One region of the Clostridium sp. HMP27 genome, then DNA from elsewhere that is predicted to be linked to it. Evidence: riboswitches for the same ligand, from Rfam matches in the RefSeq annotation. Region 1 holds a riboswitch; each other region holds the start of a gene.

Evidence for each region. A riboswitch is a leader RNA that binds a small molecule or an ion and turns the genes downstream of it on or off. The one in region 1 is predicted to bind thiamine pyrophosphate.
Region 2: it holds a riboswitch for thiamine pyrophosphate, as region 1 does, so the genes downstream of both, thiC (phosphomethylpyrimidine synthase ThiC) here and thiW (energy coupling factor transporter S component ThiW) in region 1, are expected to answer to the same signal.
Region 3: it holds a riboswitch for thiamine pyrophosphate, as region 1 does, so the genes downstream of both, tenA (thiaminase II) here and thiW (energy coupling factor transporter S component ThiW) in region 1, are expected to answer to the same signal.

What each region holds. Positions count from the first base shown of each region.
Region 1 covers NZ_JMFY01000018.1:206,168-213,179, reverse strand. Annotated here, with positions in the region: gene DP68_RS10150 (pitrilysin family protein) at 1-284, shown strand, start outside; gene pdxS (pyridoxal 5'-phosphate synthase lyase subunit PdxS) at 410-1,285, shown strand; gene pdxT (pyridoxal 5'-phosphate synthase glutaminase subunit PdxT) at 1,287-1,856, shown strand; TPP riboswitch at 1,940-2,049, shown strand; gene thiW (energy coupling factor transporter S component ThiW) at 2,200-2,694, shown strand; gene DP68_RS10130 (hydroxymethylpyrimidine/phosphomethylpyrimidine kinase) at 2,757-3,623, shown strand; gene thiM (hydroxyethylthiazole kinase) at 3,661-4,488, shown strand; gene thiE (thiamine phosphate synthase) at 4,500-5,126, shown strand; gene DP68_RS10115 (TIM barrel protein) at 5,921-6,739, opposite strand.
Region 2 covers NZ_JMFY01000018.1:307,723-314,734, forward strand. Annotated here, with positions in the region: gene DP68_RS10640 (peptidoglycan binding domain-containing protein) at 319-1,704, shown strand; gene DP68_RS19600 (hypothetical protein) at 1,789-1,941, opposite strand; gene DP68_RS10645 (flavodoxin family protein) at 2,054-2,689, opposite strand; gene DP68_RS10650 (helix-turn-helix domain-containing protein) at 2,948-3,292, shown strand; TPP riboswitch at 3,423-3,524, shown strand; TPP riboswitch at 3,663-3,768, shown strand; gene thiC (phosphomethylpyrimidine synthase ThiC) at 3,853-5,166, shown strand; partial or broken gene DP68_RS10660 (amidophosphoribosyltransferase) at 5,302-5,481, shown strand; gene DP68_RS10665 (methyl-accepting chemotaxis protein) at 5,745-7,012, opposite strand, start outside.
Region 3 covers NZ_JMFY01000034.1:33,850-40,861, reverse strand. Annotated here, with positions in the region: gene DP68_RS14355 (aminopeptidase P family protein) at 1-562, opposite strand, end outside; gene DP68_RS14350 (hypothetical protein) at 788-1,288, shown strand; gene DP68_RS14345 (DUF5668 domain-containing protein) at 1,255-1,575, shown strand; gene DP68_RS14340 (ABC transporter substrate-binding protein) at 1,638-2,648, opposite strand; gene DP68_RS14335 (ABC transporter permease) at 2,736-3,479, opposite strand; gene DP68_RS14330 (ABC transporter ATP-binding protein) at 3,476-4,228, opposite strand; gene tenA (thiaminase II) at 4,234-4,893, opposite strand; TPP riboswitch at 5,023-5,132, opposite strand; RNA gene ssrS (6S RNA) at 5,360-5,545, opposite strand; gene DP68_RS14320 (DUF1576 domain-containing protein) at 5,702-7,003, shown strand; gene DP68_RS14315 (hypothetical protein) at 6,975-7,012, shown strand, end outside.

The DNA.
Region 1 (7,012 bases):
CGGTAAGACTTATAGATAGCTCTATAGAAAAAATTAAACAAGATACTTATATTTTTAATAAGCAATTAATTAAAAAACTTATAAAAAATATAGAACTTAAAACGGCATTGAGGTCAGAGAAGTCAGTGCAATTAGCGAAGGATTTAGCTTGCAGCGAAATAATGTATTCATCAAATGATATTATATATAAAATGCCCGAAATTTTAAGTGAAGTCACAAGCGAGGAAATTTCTAGGGTAATAAATAAAGTATTAAATTTTCCTACAATACAAATTATCAAGTGAGTCTTATAAGATTTACAAATTTACATCTAAAATGTACCGGTACAATTTGTATCGGTACATTTTGTACTAATACATTGTTGTTTTATAATATGGATGTAAGAAAATTTAGATTTTATTGGGGGAATATTTTTATGAACAATTATGAACTAAACAAAAACCTTGCTCAAATGTTAAAAGGTGGAGTAATTATGGATGTTGTTAATCCAAAGGAAGCTGAAATAGCGGAGAAGGCTGGAGCTTGTGCTGTAATGGCTCTTGAAAGAGTACCTTCCGATATAAGGAAGCAAGGTGGAGTTGCAAGAATGTCCGATCCTAAAATGATTAAAGAAATAAAATCAGCAGTTTCAATACCAGTTATGGCCAAAGTTAGAATTGGTCACTTTGTAGAAGCTCAAATACTTCAAGCTTTGGAAATCGATTATATTGATGAAAGTGAAGTTTTAACTCCTGCAGATGAAGCTTATCATATAAATAAATGGGATTTTAAAGTTCCTTTTGTTTGTGGTGCTAAAAATCTTGGAGAAGCTTTAAGAAGAATAGGTGAGGGAGCTTCTATGATTAGAACAAAGGGGGAAGCGGGTACAGGAAATGTTGTTGAAGCTGTAAGGCATATGAGATGCATGATGGATGAAATAAGAAAAATAAAAAATGCTCCAGAACAAGAACTTATGACAATTGCAAAGGAAATGTCAGCTCCATACGAATTGATAAAATTTGTTTGGAAGGAAGGAAAGCTTCCTGTAGTGAATTTTGCAGCAGGTGGAATTGCAACACCAGCAGATGCCGCACTTATGATGCAGCTTGGCTCCGAAGGGGTGTTTGTTGGCTCTGGAATATTTAAGTCAGATAGTCCAGAAAAACGAGCAAAGGCAATAGTACTTGCAACTACTTATCATAATGATCCTAAGAGACTTGCCGAGGTTTCAGAAGAATTAGGGGAGCCGATGAGTGGAATAGACTTAAGAGATTTAACTAATAGATATGCAGAAAGAGGCTGGTAAGATGAAGATAGGAGTTTTATCCCTTCAAGGTGGAGTTATAGAACATATAAAAAGCATAAATGCATTAGGCTTTGATGCAGTTGAAGTTAAAACGTTAAAGGATATTGAAGATATTAATGGATTAATTTTACCAGGGGGAGAAAGTACTGCTATTGGCAAAATTTTAAGGGAAACAGGAATGCTTCCCAAGCTTAGAGAGAAGATACTATTAGGATTACCAGTATGGGGAACTTGTGCAGGCATGATACTGCTTGCACAGGAAATTGAAAATGACGACATAACACATATTTCTGTAATGAATATAAAAGTTAGAAGGAATGCATATGGAAGGCAAATAAATAGTTTTAGCACTGAGGATGTTATTAAGAGTGTATCAGATAATCCAATTCCGCTTGTGTTCATTAGAGCACCATTTATTGTTAGTGTGGGAGATGATGTAGAAGTACTCCATAAGTTAAAGGAGAATATAGTAGCAGCTAAACAAAATAATATCCTTGTCACATCCTTTCATCCTGAACTTACAGAAAATCTTCAGTTCCACAAATACTTTATTTCTATGTGCCAGTTCTAACTTGAATTTTTAGGAACTTCATAGGGATCAATTGACTTAATTTTTTATATATAGTATGATGTTAATGAAAATTAATAATATAGGTAATTACACAGGGGAGTTGGTAATGGCCAGCTGAGAGTAAGAAATCCATTCTTAGACCCTTTAACCTGATCTGGATAATGCCGGCGTAGGGAGTTAGATGTAGATATTGTTTTGATATTTAAGACATAAACTTCGTGGGAGTTTATGTCTTTTGTTTTTTATATTATAGAAAAATTAAAAACTACTACTTTTAAAATACTTCTAATTTTCTGCTGGATAGTACTAAAATTTTATATTATTTAAATTTAGGAGTGATTTTATGGGTACAAAAAAATTAACTTTTTCAGCACTACTTATAGCTATGGGAGTTTTACTTTCAAATTTAATTTATATTCCAATAGGAGCTTCAAGGTGTTTTCCTATACAACATTTAATTAATGTACTTTCTGCAGTAATGTTTAATTCCTACATAGGAGTAGGTATTGCCTTTTGTATATCAGTTATAAGAAATATTTTAGGAACAGGTTCTATTATGGCTTTTCCTGGAAGCATGATAGGAGCATTTTTGGCAGCGTTATTTTATAAAAGAGGCAAAAAGATTATACATGCTTTTCTAGGAGAAGTTATAGGTACGGGAGTAATTGGAGCACTTGTTTGTTACCCAATTTCTAAATTAGTACTTGGAAAAGATGTTGCAGCACTATTTTATGTAATACCTTTTTCCATAAGCAGTTTAGGAGGAGCATTAATAGCTTATGTGGTACTAACTATTATATTAAAGAGAAACATAATAAACATGGTTTATAAGCAATAACACTAAGGCTAATTGAAATTGATTAAAAAGTATTGAAAAAACTAAATGAGGAGGTTTTGTAAATGAAAAAAGTATTAACTATTGCAGGTTCTGACAGTTCAGGAGGAGCAGGTATTCAGGCTGATTTAAAGACATTTTCTGCAAATGGAACCTTTGGAATGAGTGTTATAACTGCTATTACGGCTCAAAATACTCAAGGTGTTTGGGCAGTGGAGGATTTATCATCTTCAATTATAGAGGCTCAAATAGATGCAATATTTAAGGATATAGAGGTAGATGGAGTGAAAATAGGAATGGTTTCAAAAATAGAAACTATAGATGCAATCAGTAAAAAGTTAAATGAATATAAACCTAAGAATATGGTTTTAGATCCTGTGATGATTTCAAAAAGTGGATTTGATTTACTTAAACCTGAATCAAAAAAAGCACTTATAGAAAAATTAATACCTTTAAGCTCTATTATAACTCCTAATATCCCTGAAGCATTGGCTATAATAGAAACTTATAAACAGATGTATACGGATAATCATGAGTATAGTGAATTGTTAAAAGAAGCTGAAACATTAAAGGCTATAGAAACAAGAGAACAAATGGAAACTGCAGCAAAGATAATTCATTTCATAGGGGCCCCTAATGTACTTTTAAAGGGAGGTCATTTAGCGGATGATGCTGTAGATATATTATATGATGGAAAAGAATTTCATTATTTTGAAGGAGAAAGAATACATACTAAAAATACTCATGGAACAGGATGTACCTTATCTTCTGCAATATGTTCTAATTTAGCATTGGGTTATACTTTAGTAGAATCAATAAAAAGAGCTAAGGAATATATTACAGAAGCAATTAAGCACTCATTAGATATTGGCCATGGTGTAGGTCCTACTAATCATTTTTACACACTGTATAAAAATGCAGGTATGCTATAGAAATAAAAATCTATATATAAGTTTGGAGGAAACTATTATGGGAATTAATGAAAAGCTTAATCGTATTCTTTTACAAGTTAAGGAAAAGACACCTCTTGTACATCACATAACAAATTACGTTACAGTAAACGACTGTGCAAATATTGTACTTGCGCTAGGTGGAAGCCCTGTAATGGCAGATGATGAAGCTGAAGTTGAGGAAATGGTATCTATTGCTTCGGCACTAGTAATAAATATTGGTACATTAAACAGCAGAACTATAAATTCTATGATACTTGCAGGGAAAAAGGCAAATGAACTAAATGTTCCTGTAATACTTGATCCTGTGGGGGTTGGAGCAACTAGTCTTAGAACAAAAACTGCAAAGCTTTTACTAGAAAATATACAATTTGATGTTATAAGAGGAAATCTTTCAGAAATTAAAGTTTTAGCAGGACTAAGCTCAAAGACTAGAGGCGTAGATGTAGATGTAGAAGAAAAAGATGAAATAGAAGGAAGAAAGAAACTAGGAGAAGAATTATCTAAAAAACTAAATTCTGTAATAGCTATAACAGGAAAGGTGGACTCCATAAGCTACAATGATAAAACATACTTAATATATAATGGACACCCTATGTTATCACAAGTTACGGGAACTGGCTGCATGTGTTCCTCTCTTATAGGTGCATTTTTAGGAACAGGAGAAGATAAGCATATAGCTACAGTACTTGGAGTTTTAACTATGGGCATAAGCGGGGAAAGAGCATACAAGGCTGTAACAGATAAGGATTTGGGAACGGGAAGTTTTAGGACAGCTATAATTGACAGCGTTTCAAATATCACTCCTGAAATAATTTATGAATATGCAAAGATAACTGAAAAATAAGGAGACTAATTATGAATAAGAAAAGTGTAAATTATACTTTATATCTTGTAACAGATAGAAGTTTCATAAAAGATAGATCTTTAGATAAAGCTGTAGAGGAAGCAATACTTGGTGGAGTAACATTAGTACAGATAAGAGAAAAAGATGTGGATTCTTTAGACTTTTATAAAGAAGCTCTAAAGGTGAAGGAAGTATGTAAAAAGTATGACGTTCCTTTAATAATTAACGATAGAGTTGACATTGCATTGGCTGTAGATGCTGATGGTGTTCATGTTGGGCAAAGCGATTTGCCTTGCAGTATAGTAAGAAGTATATTAGGTTCAGAAAAAATTATAGGGGTTTCAACATCTAATGTTGAAGAAGCTCTAAAGGCACAAGAAGATGGAGCAGATTACGTAGGAGTTGGGGCAGTATTTCCAACTACTACAAAGGATGATGCAGATAGCGTAACCATAGAGGAACTTTCAAGTATAAAGAAAAGCTTAAACATTCCTGTAGTAGCTATTGGAGGAATAAGCGAAAATAATATAACAAAGTTAAAGCCAGCCAATATAGATGGAGTAGCTGTTATATCTGCAATACTTGGGAAAGAAGATATTAAAAAGGCTGCGGAACAGTTAAAGAGCTTGATGGAATAGTTCAAACTAAAAGGATATTATGACATTTTTAATGTTAAATCTTCCGTATGGGTTCTGCATTTAAGAAAGCGTTCACTTCGCAAAGAAGCTATAATATCTCTCAATTTAAAATACCTAAATTTTCTAAACTCACTACCGTTCAAACAGTAGAAAATTCTTAACGGTGCTTTAAATTGAGAGATAAAGAGCTTCTAATTGCTTGTTCAATGCTTTCTACAATACAGAACTCATACTAAATTTAACATTAAAAATGTCTTCATCTACACTGCTGCAGTAAGGAATTTCGCTTTGGCAAAAGTTCCTTTAAAATTGGTTCTCATAAAAGGGCTGATAAGCCCGCAGACCGATAGGTAGGGAAATATTAGATACAATTTTTTTATTAAGAACCTTTTATCATACCCTCATATCTTTAGCTTATAAATTTAAAATTTTATTTCGTACAAGTTCTTGTCGCCCATAGGGCTGCCTCCCTAAAAGACGTTTATGTGCTAAGTGCTAAATAATTTAGAAATTCAGTTAGCTGAATTTCCTCCTTTAGCAGGTAAGCTCAATGATATTTTTAATATTGAATAATAGTATGGGATTTATATTGTAGAGAGCATTGAGTAAGTATTAAAAGTTCTTTATTTCTGAACTCAAAATATCGTTAAGAACCTTCTATTGTTCGAGCAGAGCGAGTTTAGAAGGTTTAGATATTTTAAGGGCAGAAATATTAGACCTTTTTTACGAAACGAACGCTTTCCTAAATATAAATCCCATACGATAGATTCAATATTAAAAATGCTATATTTTTTCTAAAGGCTTTCATAAAAGCTTTTTAAAAGCAGTGCATCCTTTTCAAGCATAGGGCTTTCACAAACCACACAGCCTTTAATATCAAAGGTTTTAAAGGCTTTTAAGCATTCTTCAAATTTAAAATCACTTTCTAAAAATGGAAGGTGATTTTTTTCGCCTTTTTCTCCGTAGTTTATACCTGATATATGTATATGCATATCTTCTAAGGCTTCGTAGCCAAGTTCATTCTTTATATGTTGAAGTACCGTTGCAAAGTCATCATAAGTCTTTAAGCTGCCGTTATATCTTGCGTGTAAATGGGAAAAATCAATGCAAGGTTTACAGGTTTTAACTTCTTTACAAAGAGCTACATTTTCTTCAAGGCTTCCAAATTGGGTGCCTTTTCCGGTGGTTTCAAGTCTATAATCCACTCCAAGGTCAGGAAGTTTTAATAGGTTCTCTTTAATGGTATTAAAGGTTTCTTGTTTACTGTCCTTTAAATAAAATCCAGGATGAAATACCAAACTTCTTCCTTGTACTTTTAAAAGAGCTTCAGCGCCTTTTATTATTCTCTCAAGAGACTTTTCTTGTTTTTCATCTTCATCAGCATTTAAATTTATATAATAAGAGCCATGTGCAGAAAGATAAAAGTCATTTAAAAGTTTTGAATTTAAAACTTCATCTTTATTTTTATCTGTGATATTTACAGAACGCACAAAGGGGAGTTCCATTGCATCAAGTCCTATGTTTTTTAAGTATTCTATGCCAGTTTTATAAGTAAATTTCATACCTTCTTCGCCTATAGGCAGGCCAGATATTCCGAATAATAATTTATCCATAATAAAGCACCATCTTTCTTGAATTATATTATATGACTATCAAACAACTTCATTTAGAGATCATATTTAATAATTAATATTATTCAATTATAATAGTTAATTGTCAAGTGTATAAATAGTAATATCACGGCTTGGATTTTAATAATTATATTAGCTTTAAGGGCAATCCAATTGTTGAAAAATACATTTCCGAAAATATATAAATTAATCCTTAATATGGTATAATACTATTGATTTATATGAATTATGGTGCATATAATTGCATGTGAAAGT
Region 2 (7,012 bases), 100 kb from region 1:
AACTTAAAAATATAAATATAATTAATCTTAAAGTTATTATTTTATTCATCTTCATTCCATCTCCCTGCTAATTTATATCTATATTTTAAGCCTGAAATATTAAAACCTCATTAGAAAAGCATTAATGTTTATTAAGAAAAATCTTAAGATTTATTAAGAAATTTAATGTATAAATATTCTTATTTCTAATAGTTAAATATTTAGGAGCAATATCCCTACTGATACATATTATAAAATGAGTGGCTAAAAAGACACGTTCTTCATGTTATCAAAGGAATTCTTTTTAGCTTGTATAATCATGTGGAGGGATTAATTATTATGGGGGAACCCAAAAATAAACTCAAAAAAATCATGATACTTATCGTTATTTTCTTTACAACTTTACTTAGTATGTACTTAGCTATGTCCGTATATTTTATGAATCGCTTTTATTTTGGCTCCTCAGTTAACTGCACTAATGTTTCTGCGAATACTATGCAAGAGGCAAATAAAGAGTTAGCAGATAAAATTGCAGGATATACGCTTATATTAGAAGGACGCGGTGGTTTAAGAGAAGAAATTAAATCAGCTGATGTTGCTTTAAAATATAATCCCGATGCTAAACTTCAAAGTTTAAAAGATAGTCAAAATCCTTTTAAATGGATTTATGGAGTTTTTAACAAAACAAACTTTGACTTATCTGAAGTAGCTTCATACGATGCAGATTTATTAAAAAAATCTATAGATAATCTTTCTTGCTTTAATGCTAATAACATAATCGAACCTAAAAATCCTAATTTTAAGTATTCAGATAATGGATACAAAATTGTTAAAGAAATCAGTGGAAATAAAGTCAATAAAAATATCTTATATAATCACGTTGTAGATGCAATTCTCAAAGGAGAAACAAGAATAAATTTAGAATCAATAAATTGTTATGAAAAACCTCAGTATACTTCAAATTCTAAAGAAATACTTACTATTAAAGATATGCTTGATAAATACACGTCTACAAAAATCACCTATACTTTTGGTCAGCGTATGGAAACTTTAGATGGTAATATAATAAATGCCTGGATTAATGTGGATGAAAATTTGAAAGTAACATTTGATGAAGTAAAAGTTAAAAATTATATAGATACTTTGGCAAAAACTTATGATACATTAGGCAGCACAAGAAACTTTATTACATCTTCAGGAAAGCCAATATCAGTTAGTGGTGGTGATTACGGGTGGTCAATTAACAAATCTAAAGAAGTGCAGGACATAATTGCAGCTGTAAAGAATGCAAAATCTATAACTAAAAAACCAGTGTACAATCAAACTGCACTATCTCATGGCATTAATGATATTGGAAATACTTATGTTGAAATCAATCTATCGAAGCAATATCTATGGTTTTACAAAAGCGGCTCTCTTATTGTAGATGGAAGTATTGTTACAGGAAATGTAAGTAGCAACCATTCAACACCTTCAGGTACTTATAAATTGAAATATAAACAAAAGGATACTGTCCTCCGAGGAGCCGATTATGCCGCACCTGTAAGTTATTGGATGCCTTTTAACGGAGGCATTGGTATTCACGATGCAAATTGGAGAAGCACATTTGGTGGAAATATATATTTAACAAATGGTTCTCATGGATGTGTAAATGCTCCCTACTATGTGGCGAAAGCAATATTCAACAATATCGAAGCAGGAACTCCAATTATTTGCTATTATTAATTTAACTCAAATGGGCTGTCTCAAAATAATTAAAAATTATTTCAAGATAGCCCTTCTTTGCTATTATTAATTAGAACTTTAAAATTAAGCAGCCTTATTTTTTAACTCTTTACATTCATTTATTGCTGCTGTATATATCTCTTCAACAATATCATTTGTTTTATTATATTCACTTACAAGCTTTTGGGAATATTCTTGTCTAAATTTCTTACTAAATAAAATCTTTAATAATCTCATATCTTTATCCTCTCCTCATAAATTCTATATAAATATTCTAAATCTGAATTATGAAGTGATGATGAAGATATGAATTTAATATATTTATTTTTTTAATAATCATGTACAAGCCTTACCTTATAAAATTCATAAATACTTTATCTTCTTTTTGATTTTCTTCTATATTATTTTTACCAGAGTGAATTAATTTCATAAGCCAAGACATATTTTTACCTAAAACTCTCATAATTTGCATTCCTTCTTCATCTTGAGTTGCTTCACCTGGTTCTGTACCATGTACTACATTCCAGTAATTTGATGTAGGCATCACCATTTCTGAATAGTTAATGTAGTTATTTAATTGGTCAAAAGTTGGAACCCCTCCTGATCTTCTAACTGCAACAACACTAGCTCCTACCTTATGTCTAAGTATTCCGCTATTTACTGATGTTACAAGAAATGCTCGATCTAAAAATGATTTCATGGTTCCTGCTATAGCTGAATAATGTACAGGCGATCCTAAAATAATTCCATCAGCTTCTTTCATTTTTTGAATCCATTCATTAACTTCATCATTTTCTATAACACATCTTTCATTCATATTTCTACTACATCCACCACAAGCTAGGCATCCACGTATTACTTTGTTTCCTACATGGATAACTTCTACTTCTATATTTTCTTTTTCTAACTCATTAGCCACAGCTTTTATAGCCTCATAGGTATTCCCATCTTTTTTAGGACTTCCGTTAAAAGCAATTACTTTCATAGTACATACCTCCATATAAACCTTTATATTTATAATCTTTTGTGCTTATGGGATTATTATATGGCTCGGTAATTTAATTAACAAGTACGCACTTTTTTGTTAGATGACTTACCTTCAGGTAAGATTTATTGTAATATGTATATTTACGCTATGTTATAAATTTTTATTGATAATTTTTCTAGTATATAATATAACTATAATATGTTTTTTAATTTTATATTTCTCCTATTCACAAAATAACTAAAGGCAGGTACCTTAATGATACATTATAATGAAAAAGAATATATATGTTTACTAGATTTTGCGATGGATCTTATAAGAGGAAAATGGAAAGCCGTTTTATTATGTCATTTATATAATGAACCTAAAAGATTTTTAGAACTTCAGCGAATAACTAAAGGAATAAGTCAAAAGGTATTAAATGAAAAACTTAAGGAATTAGAAAATGATGAATTAATAAGCAAAATAATTTATGCTGAAATTCCTCCTAAAGTTGAATATTATCTTACTAATAAGGGAAAAGAACTTACCAAGATTATTAAAGAAATTGAAGATTGGTCTATTAAATATTATCCTCACTTAGACAGTGATTGTGATCAATAATTTATTAAATTGAGATATACTATTAAAGAAGCACTGAATAATTATTCTAAAAAATTCTTTACATAGTATCACTTCAGCATTATAATGAGTTTAAAGTAATATATTACTTACATAAAAAATAAATATAATTATAATTAACTAGGGGTGCCCTTTGGCTGAGAAGATTTTACTAATCTAACTCTATGAACCTGACGTAGTTAGTACTACCGTAGGGAAGTTATGTACGATTATTATTATAATTGATTTTTATAATATGATTTTGTAAGAAGCTTTGCCGTATGGTAAAGCTTCTTTTTAATTTATTTTTAAAATTTAATAATTGGACCTTTTCAAAAATACAAACAAACCCTGCTAGTTATTTTTTGAAGACGTCTAGCGCAAGGGGAGCTTATATTGATAAGCTGAGAAAGAGATGTTATCTCTGACCCTCATAACCTGATTTGGATAATTCCAACGTAGGGAGCATTTTTCAACTATACATTCGTATTCTTGTTGCAAGCCCTATATAGGCTTGCATTTTATTTTTGTCAAAAATAATTAAATAATAAAGGAGAGTTCAAATTATGTATACAACTCAAATGGATGCAGCTAAAAAAGGTATTATTACAAAAGAGATGGAAATAGTAGCGAAAAAGGAAAATATGCATATAGAAGTTTTAAAAAAGCTTATTGCAGAAGGGAAAGTTGCTATACCAGCTAATAAGAATCATAAATCCATAGATCCAGAAGGTATAGGAGAAGGCTTAAGAACAAAAATAAATGTAAATTTAGGTATATCAAAAGATTGCTGTGATATTGATGAAGAAATGAAAAAAGTACAGCTAGCTTTAGACATGAAGGCTGAGGCTATAATGGACTTAAGCTCCTTTGGAAAAACTGAAGAATTTAGACAAAGACTTGTTACTTCATCATCTGCTATGATAGGAACTGTCCCAATATATGATGCTGTGGGATTTTATGATAAAGAATTAAAGGATATTACTGCAAAGGAATTTTTAGATGTTGTAGAAAAGCACGCAAGAGATGGTGTAGATTTTGTAACTATTCATGCTGGTATAAATAGAGAGACTGCAAATGTGTTTAAAAGAAATAAAAGACTTACAAACATTGTTTCAAGAGGTGGTTCTCTTCTTTATGCCTGGATGGAACTTAATAACAAGGAAAATCCTTTTTATGAATATTACGATGAATTATTAGATATATGTGAAAAATACGATTTAACTTTAAGTCTTGGAGATGCCTGCAGACCTGGTTCTATCAATGATGCTACCGATGCCTGCCAAATAAAAGAATTAATGGTATTAGGCGAATTAACTTTAAGAGCTTGGGAAAGGAACGTTCAAGTTATCATAGAAGGTCCTGGGCACATGTCATTAAATGAAATTAAAGCAAATATGCTGCTTGAAAAGAAGCTTTGCCATGGTGCTCCATTTTACGTATTAGGCCCTATAGTTACAGATATAGCCCCTGGCTATGACCACATCACAAGTGCTATTGGAGGAGCATTAGCTGCTAGCTGTGGAGCTGATTTTCTATGCTATGTAACTCCGGCAGAGCATCTAAGATTACCTAATCTAGAGGATGTTAAAGAAGGTATCATTGCTTCAAAGATAGCTGCTCATGCTGGCGATATAGCCAAAAATATTCCTGGTGCTAGAAACTGGGATAACGAAATGAGTAAAGCAAGACAAGAACTTAATTGGGACAAAATGTTTGAGCTTTCTATTGACCCAGAAAAAGCTAGAAGATATAGAAAAGAATCTTCTCCTGAGCATGAGGACAGTTGTACTATGTGCGGAAAAATGTGTTCCATGAGAAATATGAATAAAATAATGCAGGGAAAAGATATCAATATTTTAAGAGAAGATAACTAGGAAGTGATGAAATGCAAATAAATGATGTTGATAAATACAAAGTATAAATGGTTTTTCTGCCATAGGCCATGTACGATACTCTGCCTTTGGTGAAAGTACTGTTATAAATGCTCAGAAAGCTGCGTTTTAGATATGATTGATGGCACTAGTGTTTATAACTCAAGATTCAAAGCTGGTGAGATCTTATTTAAAGAATGTCCTGTAGAAGCTGATATTGTAATAGGAGTGCCTGACTCTGGCACCCCTGCTGCTTTAGGATATTCTAAAGTCTCATCCATACCTTATACTTTAGGCTTTATTAAAAAGAATTTTATATGACGAAGCTTTATCGAAGTAAATAGTTTAGGATATATAGGCATAGATGGTTTTTTAAGCACTTTAGATCATAAAAAAAGTGCATGTTTAAAGTGCTTTATGTAATATATATTGTGGGTGTTGATTTATGAGACTTCATAGACTTTTGGGGATTATTTTGATATATCGCAATTAAGTAATTTTTATTATATTTGATGCATCTTAAAAGGTTGAAAAGCTATCTTATGTAATAATAGTTTTTCAACCCTTTTGAAAATCACTAGTTATTTAATTAATTCATTCATTGCAATAGCTATATTTTTTAATTCTTCAGCACTAGTAGCTATTTCTTCACTTGTAGCTGCACTTTCACTTACTGAATCACTTACTGTACTAAACATATTTATAGTATTTTGTGTTTTTCCAACTATATCAGAGTTGAGAACCACTACATTTTCTGTTTCATTAAGTAAGTTAGTTGTTAATTTATTAATTTCATCTATATTTTCTCCAGACAACTTTAAATCTTCAATCATACTAATTACATTAGAAACCGTTTCATTAAGAAATTTATTTCCTACACCTATTTTGTCATTATTATCTTCCATTAGTCCTTGTACTTGATTAGTCTTTTCTTTAAATTCATTGACAATAGTACTTATATCACTTAATGACTTTTGACTATTATCTGCAAGTCTTCTAACTTCATCTGCAACAACAGCAAATCCCCTACCTGCTTCCCCTGCCCTTGCAGCCTCAATACTAGCATTTAATGCTAGTAGGTTTGTTTGCTCTGAAATGCTACCTATAACAGATAATATCTCATCCATTTGTCCTGATCTTTCTTCTAAAACTCTTATAGCATTATAAGTTGCTTCTATACTCTTTATTATGCCTTCCATAATAAAGAGTACACTTCTTAAAGATTCCTCATTATCATTAGAAACTCTAACCAAGTCTATAGAAACCTCTTTAGTCTCCTTAGCTTTCAAAGATACCATTTTATTTATATCTAATAATATTTCTAGACTATCCTTGCTTTTATATGACTTATCTAACATTTCTTTTGAATCTACACTTATTTCATGACTAGTGTTAGCAATTTCTTGAATCGAATTAGTTTCTTCTTCAAGCATAGTTGATAACAAATCACTTGATTTTAATAACCTATTTGAAAATTCAGCTATCTTAATAAATAAACCCGAAATCCTATCATTTTTTTCTTTAAGCATATCCTCATTAGCTTCTACATCTTTAAGTAACATGGAAGCAAAAAGTGTAAAAATATAAATTCCAGCAGAAATAAGTGTTATAACTATACTTCTTACTATTAGCTCTCTTATAATTACCTGATCATCTGGCAAAATTGAAGGATTAAATTTAAATATTATAAATTGACATATTAAACCTATGATTATAGACAATATGTTCATTTTATTATCTAAAAATAATGCTCCTATTATTATAAAGTAAAAAACACTTACCCATAATTCCTTTGACGGTATCATTAAAGTAATATAAAGATAATTAACATATGATATTACTAATATAA
Region 3 (7,012 bases), on a different contig from region 1:
TTGGTTCAAAGGAAAATCCATCTGCTCCTATTTCCTCATATATCTTTAATAGTCTTTGACCCATTTCTTTTTCTGTTAATCCTTCAGGTATTATATTTATAAGTCTTTCTATAGCTTCATCATTTATCTTTGAAGCCTTTCTCATAAGTTCTCTTTCTTCTTCATCCTTTTTCATTCTTATTTCATCTATAATATTTGATCCATTTATATAACCCTTAGCTGCATTATGCTCCATTAATTTCAATAAAAATTTAGCCGGCCAGTTTTTATCTATACCAATTACCTGATCCTTATTTATATAATTAGCTAAAAGTTCTATACTATCATCTGTATCTTTAAACCAAACCTTTTCCACTCCTAAGTCATCATATACTGGAAAAAGTTCATTTATAAGCAGCTTATGATTTCCAGCTAAGTTTATGTAAAGTGCAAGCATTCTCTCTCCTGGATGAATCCATTTTCCTGTTAAGTAAAATATAGAAGATGGATCTGTTACGATAAGTTGTTGTATGTCTTTTTTCCTCATATCATTCAATACTTTTTCTAGTCTATTTTGTTTCATTTCTTAATGCCCCCTTAGTTAATTTATACTTTTAGTTTACCACAAAATATTATTATCAATTACATTAATATACCATTAATTTTATTTTCTATAATAATTCTAATAATTCCTTCTACAAGCTTATACTGAATAAACTTAAGAAATTTTTAATATTTATATTTTCTTTTATTTAAGAATTAAGTCTTATAGTATTGATTAGAAAGAAAATTTTAAGGAGTTGTTAAAATGCAAAATAATAAATCTTTAGCAATGCTATTTTCATTAATGCCTGGGGCAGGTCACATGTATATAGGGCTACAGCGAAAAGGAATTCAAATTATGGCATCATTTTTCTTAATAATTGGGTTAAGCGACTGGCTTCGTATTTCATTTACTATGTTTTTAATTCCAATAATTTGGTTTTTTAGTATATTTGATGTTCGAAAGCAATTGATTTCTGATAAACCTATTTCAGAAGATGAAGGCATCAACTTTGTATGTAAAGGTGATGAAGTAAAATTAATAGCTTATGGACTTATAATAATTGGTGCTTTATCTATGATAAACAGAGTAATATTTCCATCATTAAATATATATCTAGATATGAGAATTGAAAATTATATAAGAACATCTATAGCTTCTATTTTATGTATAGGTATTGGAATAAAGCTTCTATCAGGTAAGAAAACTAAAAAAACTGGAGGAGATAAGCCATGCGCCAATGGACAACAGGATCTTTTACCTTAGGAATATCTTGTATATTTCTTGGCATAGTTCTTTTTTTATCTCCTTCTCAAGATATACTAACCCTTATAAGCTTTCTTAAATGGTGGCCAGTACTTTTAATACTCTTAGGTACAGAACTTTTAATTTCAAACTCTATGTGCCTCTTTTCCTCAGAAAGATTTAAGATAAAAGGTATTAGTATCTTTTTAATACTACTAATACTTTGCATTTCTGCAGTAAGCTGCATACTTGTAAGCTTACCACAGGACGCTTGGATAAGTATTCAGCACTCACAAAATACCTTTTAATAAAATAAGCAGTAAGTAGTTATATATTATATATACTGCTTACTGCTTATTAATTATATATACTATTTAGAAAGTAAGTCTACATAAAAGTCCTCTGCTTTTACTTTTTCTTTAAGCATTCCCTTTTCATATAACCAGTTCATATTGTCTTCCCAAACTTTCTTATCTTGAGTGGAAAATGGACTATCTTTTAACTCCATCTTTGGAAGTAAAGTATTCATACTTTCCTTTTCTACAGCTTCTATAAGAGGAAAATTATCCTTTTGTTGATTCTTTAATAATATACTTAATGCCTCATCTGGATTTTCCTTTGTAAAATTAAATCCTTTTTTGCATGCCTTCATAAATTTCTTTAAAGTTTCAGGCTTTTCTTTTAATGTATTATCACTTGTAACAAAAAGTAATTCATAATAGTTAGGTACTCCATACTTAGATGGATCAAAATAATTTATTTCATGTCCTTCATGTTTCATAACAGGAACTTCATGATTTATAAGTCCCCCAGTTGTTGCATCAACTTTTTTTGTAATCATCGCAGATAAAAGCTCAAATCCTACGTCTATTACCTTTACTGAATTTGGGTCTCCCCCATCTTCTTTCACCATTGTTTTAACATATTCTGTATTTAATGGATTCCCTGAAAATCCTATAGTTTTCCCTGATAGGTCCTTAGGAGAATTTATCCCCTTCTCTTTTAAAGCTATTATTACATTTAGAGGTGATTGCACTATAGATCCAATAGATTTTACAGGCACTTTTTCATTAGCTCTTGCAATTATAACATCAGGTTGATAGTATATTCCAACTGTTGCTTTTCCTGCTGCTGGTAGTGATAGTGGATCTGTAGGATTAGATGGAAATTTAATATTTACATTTAATCCTTCTTCTTTAAAATATCCCTTTTCTATAGCTGCATATATGAAACTATGTACTGCATTTGGGTACCAATCAAGTACTAAATCCACCTCTTCTAGCTTATCTGCCTCATTTTGATTAGATTGTTTACTACTACATCCTGTCATTACTAAAAGTAAAAATGCTAATAATAATGATAAATACTTTAACTTTTTCATAGTTTACTCCTCCTTTTAGGCTCTTAAAAATATGTTATCATCTAATTGATTATTTTTTTCAAGATACCTTAAATATAAAAATAAAGGTTATTCTCTATAAAAATCCCCTATTATTTTATTTTCTAAAATATTAATTATCCAAACTAAGACTATTGCTACAAGCGATAAAATCATTATTGGAGCAAAAACTGCCGCACCATCTAATTGAGTCATCATTCTTTTGCTAAAATATCCAAGTCCCGATTGAGCTCCAAGCCATTCTCCAATTGCAGCACCTATTACGCTTAAAGGTACAGCTATTTTTAGTGCCGAAAAGAAATATGGCAGAGCATGAGGAAATTTCAACTTAATAAAAATCTCCTTTTTACTTGCTCCAAAGGTTACCAAAAGCTCTTCCATTTCCCTTTTAGTAGAACGGAAGCCATCATAGGTATTTACAACTATAGGGAAAAACGTAATAAGTATAGTTACTACAACTTTACTCCAAATGCTGTATCCAAACCAGAGTACAAATATTGGCGCCAATGCCGTTATCGGTATAGTTTGAGTTACTACTAAAATAGGATATATTGCTTCTTCAATTCTTTTATTTAAACTCATAGCTATGGCTAGCATAACTCCTAAAACTATTGATATTAAAAGTCCTATGAAAGTAACTAGCATTGTAGCAGGAAGATGCACTAAAAAAAGAGGTTCCCTAAGCTCCCAAGTTTTCATTAAAACTTTAGTAGGAGATGGAAGTATAAACATTGCATTTATATATCGTGCAATAATTTCCCAGGTAATAAAAAAGAAAATTCCTACAATTGCTGATGATTTATATTTCTTCATAGCTCTACCCTCTGCTTTAATTCATTTATAAGTTCTTCTTTTATCTCAAGTATTTCCCTATTGCTTAAAGCATGTCTATCTCTTGGATAATTAAGAGGAACTATAACTTCCTTTAACCTTACAATAGGCTTTTCTGATATCACAAATATCCTATTAGATAAAAATAAAGCTTCTTCTACGTCATGAGTTATAAACAAGATAGTCTTTTTTAAATTAATCCATTGACTTAGAAGCCATTCCTGCATAGAAACCTTTGTAATAGCATCTAAGGCACTAAAAGGCTCGTCTAGAAGCATTACCTCTGATCCTGTAAGTAATGTTCTGATAAAAGAAACCCTTTGTCTCATTCCTCCCGATAGATCCTTTGGATGTTTATCTTTATACTCATTTAAGCCAAAAATCTTTAAATATTCCTCTGCCTTTTGTCTAGCTTCTTTAACATTTCTAGAACCTACTTCCATCGGTAATGAAGCATTTTCTAAAATCGTTCTCCAGGGTATTAATAAATCTCGTTGGGGCATGTACCCTATATGGCCATGTAGGTCTTTAATATTATTACCACCTAATAAAATATCTCCACTAGAAGCTTTTTCAAGTTTTGAAATCAATCTAAAGATTGTACTTTTACCACAACCACTAGGCCCTATTATACTTACAAAATCTCCTTTATTTATCTTAAAGTTTAGATCTTCTATAAGAGTCTTTGAATCATTTTCATATTTAAAGTTCACATTAGAAAACTCTAACATACTGATTACATCTCCTTGTTATAAGCCATGTCCCAAAACATATACTCATATTTACTTGTGTTCACAAATATTTCCTCTAGCTTTTCAAGCTCCCCTTTTGGTAGATCCTTTGCCAGGTCATCTACTAAGTCTATTACCCAGTTAGTTAGCTTTATATAATCCTCTGAAATATATCCTCTTATCCATTCTCCATAGAACTCGTGATCTACAGCTCCTGGAATTTTACTTAACTGTCTTCCAATCTCTAAATAACTCCACATACAAGATAATAATGACACAGTAAGATCTGCTAAAGTTCCTCTTTGAGATACAGAAAGCATATAATTAGTATAGGAAATATTAGCAAGGGATGCCTTTGTATCTCTAATTTCCTCCTGAGTAATTCCAAGTCTTCTCATATAAGATCTATGAATACTCATTTCGCCATTTAATATTCCATTTACCATAGTGGCAAATCCTTTCATTACCTCTTCAGTATCAGCCTTAACTATACCCAGAGCATAAATTTTTGCATAATCAATAAGATAAATATAATCTTGAATCATGTAAAATTTAAATTTGTCCACATCTAAAGTTCCTTGTCCTATACCATCTACAAAAGGATGTTTGTAATAAGATTCCCAAATATCTTCAACACTCTTGTATAAACTTTGTGAAAATTTCATTATTAATCCCTCCATTGCTCCTTTTAGTCGTAACACTTAATATTGTAAGACTAATAATTTTAAGGATCTTAGAAAAATAAAAAGGTACAAATCTACAAAAGAGATTTGTACCTATATCCTCAAAATATATGTATATGTAAAACCTCTTCCTACGCTGGAATTATCCAGTTCAGGTTAAAAGGGTCTAAGAATTTCGTTCTTACTCTCAGCCAGCAACACCAGCCCCCCCGGGATTTTTTATGCACTTGTTGTGTTTCACAATATGTAATACTATTAAAATCTAATCTTACATAAACTGCTTTTCACCTTAATCTTACAAAGTCATATTACCACAATAGCTTAAAAATGCCAAGACTTTTTTAAGTGATTAATATTAGAAACATAGCTGGAAATTTTTATTCATACAAAAATAAGAGATGACTAGTGTCATCTCTTATCATATATACTAATCTAATTATAATCAAAGAAAGTATCCAAAATACCGCTGCCCTAATTTTGACACCTATCTCTCCGATAGGTGGGTGTCCTCACAGATGCTTTATAGACCTTGCCATTTACGTTGGACTTATGAGTCAATTCACATCTAAATGTTGAACTCCCTTTTAAGTAATGTAGGTTCAAAATAAGAGCTTCACAAATATTTCAGAAATAAGGGATTAACCTTATGAAATTATTATATCAAATATCATCTAGATTGCAATAGGGAATTTAAGGTTGATAAAATTCTATTAAATTTATGTAAAGTATACATAAGTTTTTCAATACCAAAATATTATAGAACACTTAAAATTTCATTGGAGGTGTTCATTTGGAGGTTGTCGCTATTACAAAGGATTCTATAGATATTGGAAAAGAAAGAGTTTTAACTATACTTAGTTTATTTCCATTATGCCTAATCATCTTAGCTTTTATATTTGATAACCCTAAAAACATATATAAAGGACTTTATAGAATAGTTGTAAGTCCCGACATACTATTGACGGATTATATATCAGTTGGTGGAATTGGAGCAACATTTATAAATGCAGGTGTTTTAACCTTAGTAAACATTTTTATAATATGGAAATTAAAATTAAAAGTTAATGGCGCATTAATTGCATCTGTATTTACTATTATGGCCTTCTCGTTTATAGGAAAAAACTTATTCAATGTCTGGCCTATATATTTAGGAGGATACCTCTATGTTAAGTATCAACAAATAAATTTCAAAAACATAGTAGTAATAATGATGTTTAGTACAGCTCTTGCCCCAGTAGTAAGTGAGATAAGCTTTGGATTACATGTATCTATAAAATTAGGTCTTCCTATTGGCATACTATTTGGAATACTAATAGGATTTGTAATAACACCACTATCATCACATCTTATAAAAGTCCATGATGGATATAATCTTTATAATATAGGATTTACAGCAGGCCTCATCGGTTCTATAATAACCTCTGTACTTAGAGGTTTTGGTCTAATAATTAAATCAACAGAAATATTATCAACTGAATATGACTCATTTTTAAAGCTGCTTCTCATTTCCTGCTTTATACTCCTTATTTTCTTAGGATATTATATAAACGGCAAAAGCTTTAAAGGATATAAGAATGTCCTACATTATTCTGGTAAAACAGTTACAGACTTTACACAACTTTGTGGATATGGTATAACATTTATAAATATGGGAATTATGGGTTTAATAGGTATAGCTTATGTAGTTATATCTAAAGGAATTGTAAATGGACCTATTACCGCTGGAATATTAACAATGGTTGGTTTTGCAGCTTTTGGCAAACATCCTAGAAATGCTATACCTATTTTAATTGGAGTATTTATAGCAGCTAACATAAAAATTTGGGACCCTTGCTCGACTGTTGTTATAATAGGTGCATTATTTGGAACAACCTTAGCCCCTGTTGCTGGAGCCTACGGGCCACTTGCTGGCATTTTAGCAGGTTTTCTGCATCTTTCAGTAGTTATGAATATTGGAGTTGTTCACGGTGGGCTAAATTTATATAATAATGGCTTCTCTGGAGGAGTGGTTGCTGCCATAGTAGTTCCTCTTATTGAAGCATTTAAGAAAGGAGATTATCCTAATGAAAAACGAGCTAAAAAAAATCTCTAAGATAGTTCA